2 regions of the Serratia sp. JSRIV002 genome follow, and region 1 is predicted to be linked to the other one. Evidence: predicted binding sites of a transcription regulator. Region 1 holds the regulator's gene; the other holds the start of a gene.

Region 1 (5,685 bases):
TGATGCTGTTGCTGGTACTCGGGCCGTCATATTCCAACCGCTGCTGACAGCTCTGTAAGGCGATCTCACAGGTTTGCAGATACTCCTGAGCCAGCTTTGGCGTCAGCATATAGTGCTCGCGCGCCAGAATGGTCATCGCATTCAGGTGTTCAACAATAAACTGGTTATGGGTGATCCACAGCCGCATATCAGCCAGATAATTCGATTCAAACCCCGGTTCCTGCATCGCCTGATTGAGGGAGGTAAACAGGGCGTTATGCGCCTGATTGACCTGCATGCGTGTGTAGGCCAGTTCGCTGGGGTCGGGTTCCTGTTCTTCCAGCAATAAACGCAGTGCAGTCTGATCGTGCTCCAGAGCCTGATGGGCGTTTTTACGCAGCATGCCGCTCTGCCACTGCGGCCATAGCCAGATCGTGCCACCAAACACCAGTACGCAGCCGATAAGGGTATCGATCAGGCGGGGGACCAGGAAATGGGTACCGTTCAGCGCCAGGAGCTGCAAGGTGTAGACGGCGGTCACGGTGAAGCCCATCACCGCCAGCCCGTAGTTTTTCCGCAGGATCAGATAGGCCGCCAGGGTGATGGCCAACATGATGCTCAGCGTCACGTTCTCCGGCATCTGTAGTTGCAACAGTCCAGCGGCAATCACCAGCCCGGCCAACGTGCCGAGGGCACGGTGCTGGATCCTCACCCGCGTGGCGTTATAGCCGTTTTGGCTGACCAGCATGATGGTCAGCAAGATCCAGTAGGGTTTTGGCAGATTGAACAGCATGCCAAGGCTGCTGCCTGCCGCCAGAATGACCCCCAGTCTGGCGGCGTTACGCAAGGCGTTGGATTTGAACGATAGATAGCTCACCACTGCAGGCCAGAACGGCAGGCGTGACTGATTGGCCATCAGATTACGGCGGTAAAGTGGGTGCTGAGTGCGCAGCAGGCGTGCGATGCGACTGAAGTGGTAATAGCAGAACTGGCCAACCGGATTATCGGCGTGCTGTGAGGCCACTTTTTCCAGCGCCGCCAGCTCATTCTTCATGCTGAAACGCGAAGAGTGCCGATGATAGAGAATATCGTCGGCCACCACCCGCAGGCGCGTGGCGATCACCTGGGCGTTGCGGCGGATGATCGCTTCGGCCTGGCTTTGCTCCACCAGCTTTTGCACTTCTTCCGGCAGATGCAGGCTGACGGTGATGTGCTCTTGCAAATCGAGCGCCACCTGAAACGTACGCCGCAGGCGCTTTTGCTCCAGGTTATTGGCATGGGGCAGGAAATTAAGCTGTTGGTATAGCAGACTGATCAGATCCATGACTTTCTGCTGGCGTTGCAACAGCGGCGGCAGGGCAGTTTCAGGATCGGTATGCTGCGTCAGTAATGAGTATTTGGCTTCAAAATAGTCGGCCAGCTGCATATACAGCTGGCTTAGAGATTCGCGCATCGGCTGCTCTTTCCACAGCTTGAACCAGGCCCAGGTAAACAGCCCGTACCAGGCGGTGCCGACGATATACAGCAAAGGGGCATGCCAGATTGGCACGGTGCCTACCATGCTGAGGGAAAAGATGGCGGCGACCAATGCGGCTGGTAGCAGGCGTGCGTGCAGCGGGCTGATCTCACCGCTGACGCCGAGCAACAGCGCCATTGCCAGCATCAGCAAGGGTAACGGCAGATCCCACAGCAGGGCTTGTTGCAGCAGAAGGCTGCTGAGTGCGAACAGGGAGCCGCCTACGACCAGGCGTTTGAAAAAGCGTTTGTGCGGCGTATCCAGCCCGGCAATGTTGCAGCAGGCGGGCACCAACGAGAACAGCATGCCGAGTTGCAGGTTGCCAATCAGTAAACCAAACGCCACCGGCAGGCACAACACCAGCGTTTGCCGCAGTGCGTAGTTGACTTCCGGGTGGTAGATCAGGCGGCGCCACATGGTTGGCTATTCAGCAGGTAAAGAAACGGCGCATTGCTGCACCGTTTCCCTGGGGATTAACGCGTACCGTACACGACAATGGTTTTGCCGTGCGCGGAGATCAGGTTTTGATCTTCGAGCATTTTCAAAATACGACCGACGGTTTCACGTGAGCAACCGACGATTTGGCCAATTTCCTGGCGGGTGATTTTGATCTGCATGCCGTCTGGGTGAGTCATGGCATCAGGCTGTTTTGCCAGGTTCAGCAAGGTCTGTGCAATGCGGCCGGTTACGTCAAGGAAGGCGAGGTTACCCACTTTCTCTGAGGTGACTTGCAGGCGGTTAGCCATCTGTGCGGACAGGCGCATCAGGATATCCGGGTTAACCTGGATCAACTGGCGGAATTTCTTGTAGGAAATTTCAGCCACTTCACAGGCGGTTTTGGCCCGTACCCAGGCGCTACGCTCCTGGCCTTCTTCAAATAATCCTAGCTCGCCGATGAAATCCCCCTGGTTAAGGTAGGACAGGATCATCTCTTTGCCTTCTTCATCTTTAATCAGCACCGCGACGGAGCCTTTGACGATGTAGTAAAGCGTTTCGGCCTTTTCACCTTGGTGAATAAGCGTACTCTTCGATGGATATTTGTGGATATGGCAATGAGACAGGAACCATTCGAGAGTCGGGTCTGTTTGCGGTTTGCCGAGAACCATTCGCTGTTATCCTCTGTTGTTATCGCTGCCTTGTATCACAGGGGTCAGAGTTCCCTGTAAAACGTGCTTATAGCCCGGTGTTTTAATTGTGGCTATCAACAGGTTTTGAGGCGTGTTATAGAAATACGCTTGTGCTCTAGCATATTAACTTGCAGGGAGAGCTGCAAGCTACATTCTGTTAACAAACCAATATAGGGGCCTTTCCTTGGACATATCCCTGAAATCGGTGACCTGGAAAGAGTTATTGCGGCTCTGTTTGTAGCACAGAGTGAGGCGGGTGTCTTGTGTTGTCTCGCTTCAGCATGATTAGCGTCAGGTTACGTTGCCAGAATGTATGCGAAAGCGTACCCTGTTTTTAAGAAATTAACCGGAGTGTGTAACATGCAGGCAAGAGTTAAGTGGGTAGAAGGGCTGACATTCCTGGGTGAGTCTGCGTCTGGTCACCAGGTTTTGATGGATGGCAACGCTGGCGATAAAGCGCCAAGCCCGATGGAAATGGTGTTGATGTCCGTCGGCGGCTGTAGCGCCATCGACGTAGTGTCGATCCTGCAAAAAGGGCGTAACGATGTGCGTGACTGTGAGGTAAAACTGACCTCCGAGCGTCGTGAAGAAGCACCGCGTCTGTTTACCCATATCAATCTGCATTTTATCGTCACCGGCAAAGGGCTGACCGATAAGATCGTCGAGCGTGCGGTGGATCTTTCCGCCGAGAAATACTGCTCCGTCTCCTTGATGCTGGGTAAAGCCGCCAGCATTACCCACAGCTTCGAAATCCGCGAAGTGGCCTGATCCTACCAAGGGTAGCGCAGGCAGTGGGCACGCAATAAATCAAGAAATCGCCGTGCCGTCACGGTTAGCGGCGATTTCTGTGAATACAGCACGCAATATTGCGCTTGTGGCAACGTGTCGATAGGCAATGCCACCAGCCGACGCTGCAAATAGAACGGTGCACTCATCGCCCGCGCCACGATAGTCAAATAATCCGCCTCCAGCACCATATTCAAGCCACAGGTCACAGAGTCCGAGCGAATGGGCGAACGACTCAATTGCTGATAGAAGGTGCCTAACACCGCACGCAACTGCTGGTAGTAACCCATATCGGTTTCCGGTAATAACCACTTGGCCTCACGCAATTCGTCCAACGAGGTGGCCTGCGCCAGTGGGTGCCCCTGGCGTGCGATAATGCAAAAAGAGGCGTTGAACAGCGGTTCACGCACCAGATCCTCCAGCGGAAGTTCCGGGCTGACGGTACCCACGGCAAAATCCAGGCGGCCTTCGCGCAATGCTGGCAGTAGCGTAGAAAGCTGCGCCTCGCGGATCAGCAGATTGGCCTGTGGAAACGGCTGTTTGAAGGCCTCGACCAGTTCCGGTAATACCGTCAGGGCGAGTAGCGAAGAGCAACCAATGGCGACGTTACCTTGCGAATGCTGATTCAACTGCTGGATCTCGTCGGCGGCGCGCTGCAATTCCTCCAGGATCAACTGCATTCGCAGGGCGAAGGCGCGGCCGGTTTCGGTCAGCGTCATTCCCTGACTGCTGCGATTGATCAACTGGGTTTCCAGGATCTGTTCCAGTTCACGGATGGTGCGGCTCACCGCCGGTTGAGATTGCTCAAGCGCGCGTGCCGCCCCGCGAATACTGCCGCTGCGGATCACCTGCTGGAAGACTTTCAACTGTTGTAACTTCGGTAAATAGCGCATTCCCCACCCTATCAATAAAAAGCATCACCCCTTACAAAATTGTATCTTATGCCGCTCGGCAAAAGGCGATAATTTCAGCATGTTGCTGTAAGTGACTGTTATTAAAACTATAAAGTGACCTGGATCACATTATTAAACTACGCCCCTCACGCTGGTGGGCAGCCTGGGTGATAACTTAAAGGAATATCGGCGATGAAAAATCGTTCGCTAATGATTTTTTTGCTGTTTGTGGGCTATGTCGTGGTGTACATCGATAAAACCGTGATGGGTTTTGCGCTGTTACCTATCGAACGCGAGTTCAATCTACAGCCGGAACAACTGGGCTACATTACCGGGATGTTTTTCCTGGCGTATTCCCTGTTCCAGATACCGGCGGGCTGGCTCAATGACCGCTTTGGCTTTAAGAAAGTGCTGTGCAGTTCGTTACTGCTGCTGGGGGGATTCGCCCTGTGCTTCGGCATTCTGGGGTTCGGCCTGGGCCTGCTGGTGACGTTCCGCTTCCTGTCCGGCATTGGCCACTCCGGCTATCCGTGTTCCTGCGCCAAGGCGGTGGTGGCGAATTTCCCACTGGAACAGCGCACCTTCGCGCAGTCCATTCTGCTGTCCTCCGCCGGGTTGGCGATGACCGTCGGGCCGCTGGTCGCGGTCTATTGCCTGGATCACATCGGCTGGCGTGGGTCGTTCTCTGCGCTTGGCCTGTTGGCATTCGTGATTGCCGCCTGCATCTTGTGGCTGGTTCCCAATCCACCACAGGCAGCATCCGCCAAAGCTGGGGCAGCCGCTGCCAACTATAAGGCCTTGCTGAAAAACCCAATTGTGTTGCTGCTGTTTGTGGCGATCTTCTGTATCAACATCCCGTCGTACGGCCTGATGGCCTGGCTGCCGAAATTCCTGGTACAGCAGCGCGGAATGCCGCTTGACGTCTCCAGCATGGTGGTGGCCGCCGGCGGTCTGGGGATCTGGATCTCCTCACTCGGCACCGGCTGGCTGGTCGGGCGCTACCTGCAAGGGCATGAGCCGTGGGTGATCTTCTTCAGTTCCCTGCTCAGCGCCTTGTGCATCTGGCTGGTGTTTACCAGCGAATCGGCGCTCACGGCCAGCCTGTTCTTGTTCCTGGGTTATATCTTCCTGATGGCCTCGTTCGTCACGGTGTTTACCTTGCCTATGAAGCGCTTGCCTACGGAAGTGATGGGGGCAGCGATGGGGCTGATTAACACCGGCGGCACCTTGGGTGGCTTTGTGGCCCCTATTGCCATGGGGTATCTGATCACCATCAGCCACAACTACATGACGACGTTTATCTTTTTGGCATTGGCTATGGTGGTTTCCGGGCTGGTGATCCTGCCATTGGCGGGTAGAGCACGCCAACCGGCACTGAATTAAG
Region 2 (5,685 bases), 1.1 Mb from region 1:
ATACGGAACATCGGCAGCAAGGTGAATTTGGCACCGAAGTAAGAACCCGCCGCCGTTGCCAGCGCAAAAAACCAGGCATGCAGCGAGAACTGTGGAATACCGGTAAAGAAGGCCGCCAGGTTACACCCCATCGCCAAACGCGCACCAAAACCGGCGATGATGCCGCCAAGCAACGCCTGTGCAATGCGGATGCGGTGCTGTGGCATGCGTAATTTGATGTTGTTGGCCCACAGCGCGGCTGCGATACAACCCGCAAACATACCGATTATCATGCGCCCATCGATACGATCGAGTGGTGTGCCCTGTAGGCCGATCACCTTAAAGTAGCCCCACTGCTCGGGGTGGAAACCCAACCACTGCAAGATATGGCCGCCCCAGCGGGTAAATTCACCGGTGACCGCCCAGAAGGTGCCGGTCATGCCGAAATAATAGGTCGAGAGGATCCCGGCTGCGATCACCGCCGGTAAAGGCGCCCAAAAGCGCACCAGGTATTGAGATTTGAATTGTTGCCAGTTCACGGCAGCTCCTGTGCATCCGTAAGATAAACCTTGCGAATGATACGCCCTTTAGCGGTATTAACTGAGATGCCAGGCAAAAAAAAACCAGTCCGAAGACTGGTTTCTTAATTTGATTAACCGTATACGGTCAAATCAACGGTTATGCATCACCGAAACGGCGACGTGGTGCGGCAGGAGCTGCTGCATCGTCACGGCGTGGTGCTGGCTTGTCACGGTTGAAGTTACCGCCACGGCGTTCGCCACCGGCAGCATTACCGCCTTCACGACGCTCACCGAAAGAACGGCGTGGTGCTGGTGCACCTTCGCGACGCTCGCCGTTGAATGGACGGGCACCGCCACGGCGCTCACCACCGTTACCACCGGCAGGACGCTCACGACGTTCATGCGGCTGTGCATCGCCCAGCAGTTGCATGTTCATCGGCTTGTTCAGAATGCGGGTGCGAGTGAAGTGATTCAGGATCTCGCCCGGCATGCCTTTTGGCAGCTCGATGGTGGAGTGGGAAGCAAACAGCTTGATGTTACCGATGTAACGGCTGCTGATGTCACCTTCGTTAGCGATCGCGCCAACGATATGACGAACTTCCACGCCGTCATCACGGCCAACTTCAATGCGGTACAGCTGCATTTCACCCACGTCACGGCGTTCGCGACGTGGACGCTCAGCGCCACCATCACGGCTGTCTGGACGTGCATCACGACGACGGTCGTTGCTACGCTCGCCACCGCGATCATCACGGTCGTTGAACTCACGACGTTGACGCGGTTTGAACACTGGATCGGGTGGCAGGATCAGAGGGCGCTCGCCCTGTGCCATTTTCAGCAGTGCAGCGGCCAACGTTTCCATATCCAGATCTTCACCCGGTTGCAGCTTAGCCAGCAGCGCACGGTACATATCCAGATCGCTGCTTTCCAGCTGCTGCTGAACTTTAGCGGCAAACTTGGCCAGGCGGCGCTCACCCAGCAGATCTGCGTTTGGCAGCTCGACTTCAGGGATGGTCAGCTTCATGGTGCGTTCGATGTTGCGCAGCAGGCGGCGTTCGCGGTTTTCTACGAACAGCAGCGCGCGGCCAGCACGGCCCGCACGACCGGTACGGCCGATACGGTGAACGTAAGACTCTGAATCCATAGGGATATCATAGTTTACTACCAGGCTGATACGCTCAACGTCCAGACCACGAGCGGCAACGTCGGTGGCGATTAAAATATCCAGACGGCCACTTTTCAGACGCTCCAGGGTCTGCTCACGCAGCGCCTGGTTCATATCACCGTTCAGTGCGGCGCTGTTGTAACCGCTGCGCTCCAGCGCTTCAGCCACTTCCAGGGTCGCATTTTTGGTACGTACGAAGATGATCGCCGCGTCAAAATCTTCCGCTTCCAGGAAACGCACCAGCGCTTCGTTTTTACGCATGCCCTGCACGGTCCAGTAGCTCTGGCTGATGTCTGGACGAGTAGTGATGCTGGACTGAATGCGCACTTCCTGTGGATCTTTCATGAAGCGACGGGTAATACGACGGATCGCTTCCGGCATGGTCGCAGAGAACAGCGCGGTCTGATGTTCAGCCGGGATCTCCGCCATGATGGTTTCTACGTCTTCGATAAAGCCCATGCGCAGCATTTCGTCGGCTTCGTCCAGAACCAGGCCTTTCAGGCCAGAAAGGTTCAGGGTGCCACGTTTCAGGTGATCCAGCAGACGGCCTGGGGTCCCTACTACGATTTGCGGGCCCTGGCGCAGAGCGCGCAGCTGCACGTCATAACGTTGGCCACCGTACAGGGCCACCACGTTAACACCATGCATGTGCTTGGAGAAATCGGTCATGGCTTCAGCTACCTGAACCGCCAGTTCGCGGGTTGGAGCCAGTACCAGGATTTGTGGTGCTTTCAGGGCTGCATCGAGGTTGTGCAGCAGGGGCAGCGAGAACGCCGCAGTTTTACCACTACCGGTCTGCGCCATGCCCAGCACGTCGCGACCGTTCAACAGGTGAGGAATACACTCAGCCTGGATCGGTGATGGTTTTTCGTAGCCCAGATCGGTCAGGGCAGCAATGATCGGAGCAGACAGCCCCAGGTCAGCAAAAGAGGTTTCAAGCTCAGTAGTCATGTACACGTGCCTCATTAATAATGGCAGCCAGTCTACATAACTCGTCGAGAAAATTTTCAGTCATTTTCATTGAAAAGTGTGAACCGGCTCAAATTAGATTATAAAACAGACAAAAAAGCCCTCGCCCGTTAAGGCGATTACTTTGGTCAAAAAACCAATGTAAATCAGGCTGATAAGTGTCCGTCAGCTATTGCTGGTCCGATTCCGATAGGTCGTCTTGTTCTTGGCCCAACAGCGCCAATTCCAACAATGCATAGCGGTGCTCAACAAAGTTATGAACGTTGTTAGCCACCGTCAGTTTGAACAGCGCCGAAGCGGTGTCCTTGTCCCCCAGACTTAGGTAGTGCTTACCTAAATAGAAGTCAGTTTCACTGAGATGCTCAGCGAGCGAAGTGTTATCCGTTGCATCTGCCTTGAGGCGTTCCATCAGCGTTTTTTCGCTGATTTTGCCCAGGTAGAATTCGACAATATTCCATCCCCATTGCCCTCTGTCCGATTTGTCATAACGCTGCTGGAGCGATACGGTAGCCATCTTGGGATCGATTTCTCTCTCCACCAGATAAAGCCACAGCGAACGGAAGGGATCGTTTGGGTCGTCTTGATAAAACGCCTGCAGATCATCCTGCGCCAACGGGAAGCGGCCGCCATAATACAGTGCGATGCCCCGGTTTAAACGCGCGTAATTGTAAGTTGGATCAAGCTCTAGTACAGAATCAAACGCTTCATAGGCAGCATCAAAATTGCCTGCCTGCGTTAAGTAAATGCCCAGGTAGTTGAAAACTTCTGGCATATCAGGACGTATCGCTAGCGCTTGTGAAAAATCATTGCGCGCTAGAGCACGTAAACCAAGGCTATCATACAGCACACCGCGCTCATATAAAAGCTGTGCTCGCTCATCGTCCGTTAATGCCCGGCTGGCAAGGATTTGTTCCATGCGCGCCAGGATCACTTCCTGCTGCAGCGTAGGCTGCAACGGAATAGCCAGAACTTCGTCTTTACGCCAATCATGGTTGCTGCATCCTGCCAGCAATAGTGCTGTCGCAACGTAACACCAGCGCAAGAAAGGCTTCATTTCCCACTCCCGAAGACAAACATTGGATGAACGTCCTGTCCTCCGCTTGCTAATACGCGAGTATCCTACCCACGCGATAAGGACAGCCCCCAACCCTAACGGCAGGGAGCTGTAAAACTGCTGATACAGTTATTCTGCTTCTGGTGCAGGAGCCGCAGCGGATTCTGGCGCTGTAGCTTCTTTGATGCTCAGACGCACACGGCCCTGGCGATCAACTTCCATTACCTTAACCGGGACTTCCTGACCCATCTGCAGATAGTCGGTCACTTTCTCAACGCGCTTGTCAGCGATTTGAGAGATGTGCACCAGGCCTTCTTTACCGCCGCCGATGGCCACGAAGGCACCAAAATCAACGATACGGGTCACTTTACCCTGATACACACGGCCAACTTCGATCTCAGCGGTGATCTCTTCGATGCGGCGGATAGCGAACTTCGCTTTGTCGCCGTCGGTTGCAGCAATCTTCACTGTACCGTCATCTTCAATTTCGATGGTGGTGCCAGTTTCTTCGGTCAACGCACGGATGACTGAGCCACCTTTACCGATCACATCTTTGATCTTGTCTGGATTGATCTTGATGGTGTGAATACGCGGTGCAAACTCAGAGATATCGCCACGCGGCGTGCTGATAGCCTGTTCCATCACGCCCAGAATGTGCAGACGCGCACCCTTGGCCTGGTTCAGAGCCACCTGCATGATTTCGCGGGTGATACCTTCAATTTTAATGTCCATCTGCAGCGCGGTGATACCCTCGCGGCTACCGGCCACTTTGAAGTCCATGTCGCCCAGGTGATCTTCGTCACCCAGAATATCAGACAGTACGACAAAGTTTTCTTCTTCTTTCACCAGGCCCATTGCGATACCCGCAACGGCGGCCTTGATTGGCACACCTGCGTCCATCAGTGCCAGAGAAGCACCACAAACGGAAGCCATTGAAGAAGAACCGTTGGATTCGGTGATTTCAGACACCACACGTACGGTGTACGGGAAATCTTCTGGTTTAGGCATCATAGCTAAAACGCCACGTTTTGCCAGACGACCATGGCCGATTTCACGACGCTTCGGTGAACCTACCATGCCGGTTTCACCAACAGAGTACGGAGGGAAGTTGTAGTGGAACAGGAAGCTGTCGGTTTTCTCGCCCATCAGCTCGTCGATGTTCTGTGCGTCACGCGCGGTACCCAGAGTGGCGGTAACCAGCGCCTGAGTTTCACCACGGGTGAACAGTGCGGAACCGTGGGTACGTGGCAGAACGCCAGTGCGCACGTCCAGACCACGGATCATGTCTTTCTCACGGCCATCGATACGCGGCTCGCCACGCAGCACACGGCTACGTACGACGTTTTTCTCAACGGTGCCGAGGATGTCCTGAATTTCAGACGCGTCCAGAGTTTCGTCTTGCGCCAGCAGAGTTTCCACTACGCTGTCTTTGATCGCATCAACCTGAGCGTAACGCTCTTGTTTTTCGGTGATGTGGTAAGCATCGCCCAGACGGCTTTCAGCCAGCTCAGCTACGCGCGCATGCAGCGCTTCGTTAACTGCAGGTGCCTGCCAATCCCACTTCGGCTTGCCAGCTTCGGCAACCAGAGCGTTAATGTTTTCGATAACGATTTGCTGTTGGTCATGGCCAAACACGACTGCGCCCAGCATCTGATCTTCGCTCAGCACGTCAGCTTCGGATTCCACCATCAGTACTGCACCAGCGGTACCGGCAACCACCAGGTCCAGACGGCTTTCTTTCAGCTCATCGGTAGTTGGGTTCAGTACGTACTGATCGTTGATGTAACCCACGCGTGCAGCACCGATTGGGCCATTGAACGGAATACCGGACAGGCTCAGGGCAGCAGAGGCACCGATCATCGCTACGATGTCTGGGTTCACCTGTGGGTTCACGGAAACCACGGTAGCGATCACTTGCACTTCGTTCAGGAAGCTATCTGGGAACAGTGGGCGGATCGGACGGTCGATCAGACGGGAAGTCAGGGTTTCGCCTTCGC

Evidence for each region. Region 1 encodes CRP, which controls carbon source genes, mostly activating them, when cyclic AMP is high. Its sites were predicted from a motif close to ATGTGANNNNNNTCACAT; they were not measured.
Region 2: the regulator CRP is predicted to act here: its motif matches at 2,693-2,710, upstream of yrbN (protein YrbN).

What each region holds. Positions count from the first base shown of each region.
Region 1 is NZ_CP074143.1:5,600,538-5,606,222, reverse strand. Features, by position in the region: gene KGP26_RS26325 (YccS/YhfK family putative transporter) at 1-1,912, opposite strand, end outside; gene crp (cAMP-activated global transcriptional regulator CRP) at 1,969-2,601, opposite strand; gene KGP26_RS26315 (OsmC family protein) at 2,983-3,390, shown strand; gene KGP26_RS26310 (LysR substrate-binding domain-containing protein) at 3,393-4,301, opposite strand; gene KGP26_RS26305 (MFS transporter) at 4,494-5,684, shown strand.
Region 2 is NZ_CP074143.1:601,258-606,942, reverse strand. Features, by position in the region: gene yedE (selenium metabolism membrane protein YedE/FdhT) at 1-518, opposite strand, end outside; gene KGP26_RS02700 (DEAD/DEAH family ATP-dependent RNA helicase) at 658-2,616, opposite strand; gene yrbN (protein YrbN) at 2,606-2,680, opposite strand; gene nlpI (lipoprotein NlpI) at 2,804-3,688, opposite strand; gene pnp (polyribonucleotide nucleotidyltransferase) at 3,818-5,685, opposite strand, start outside.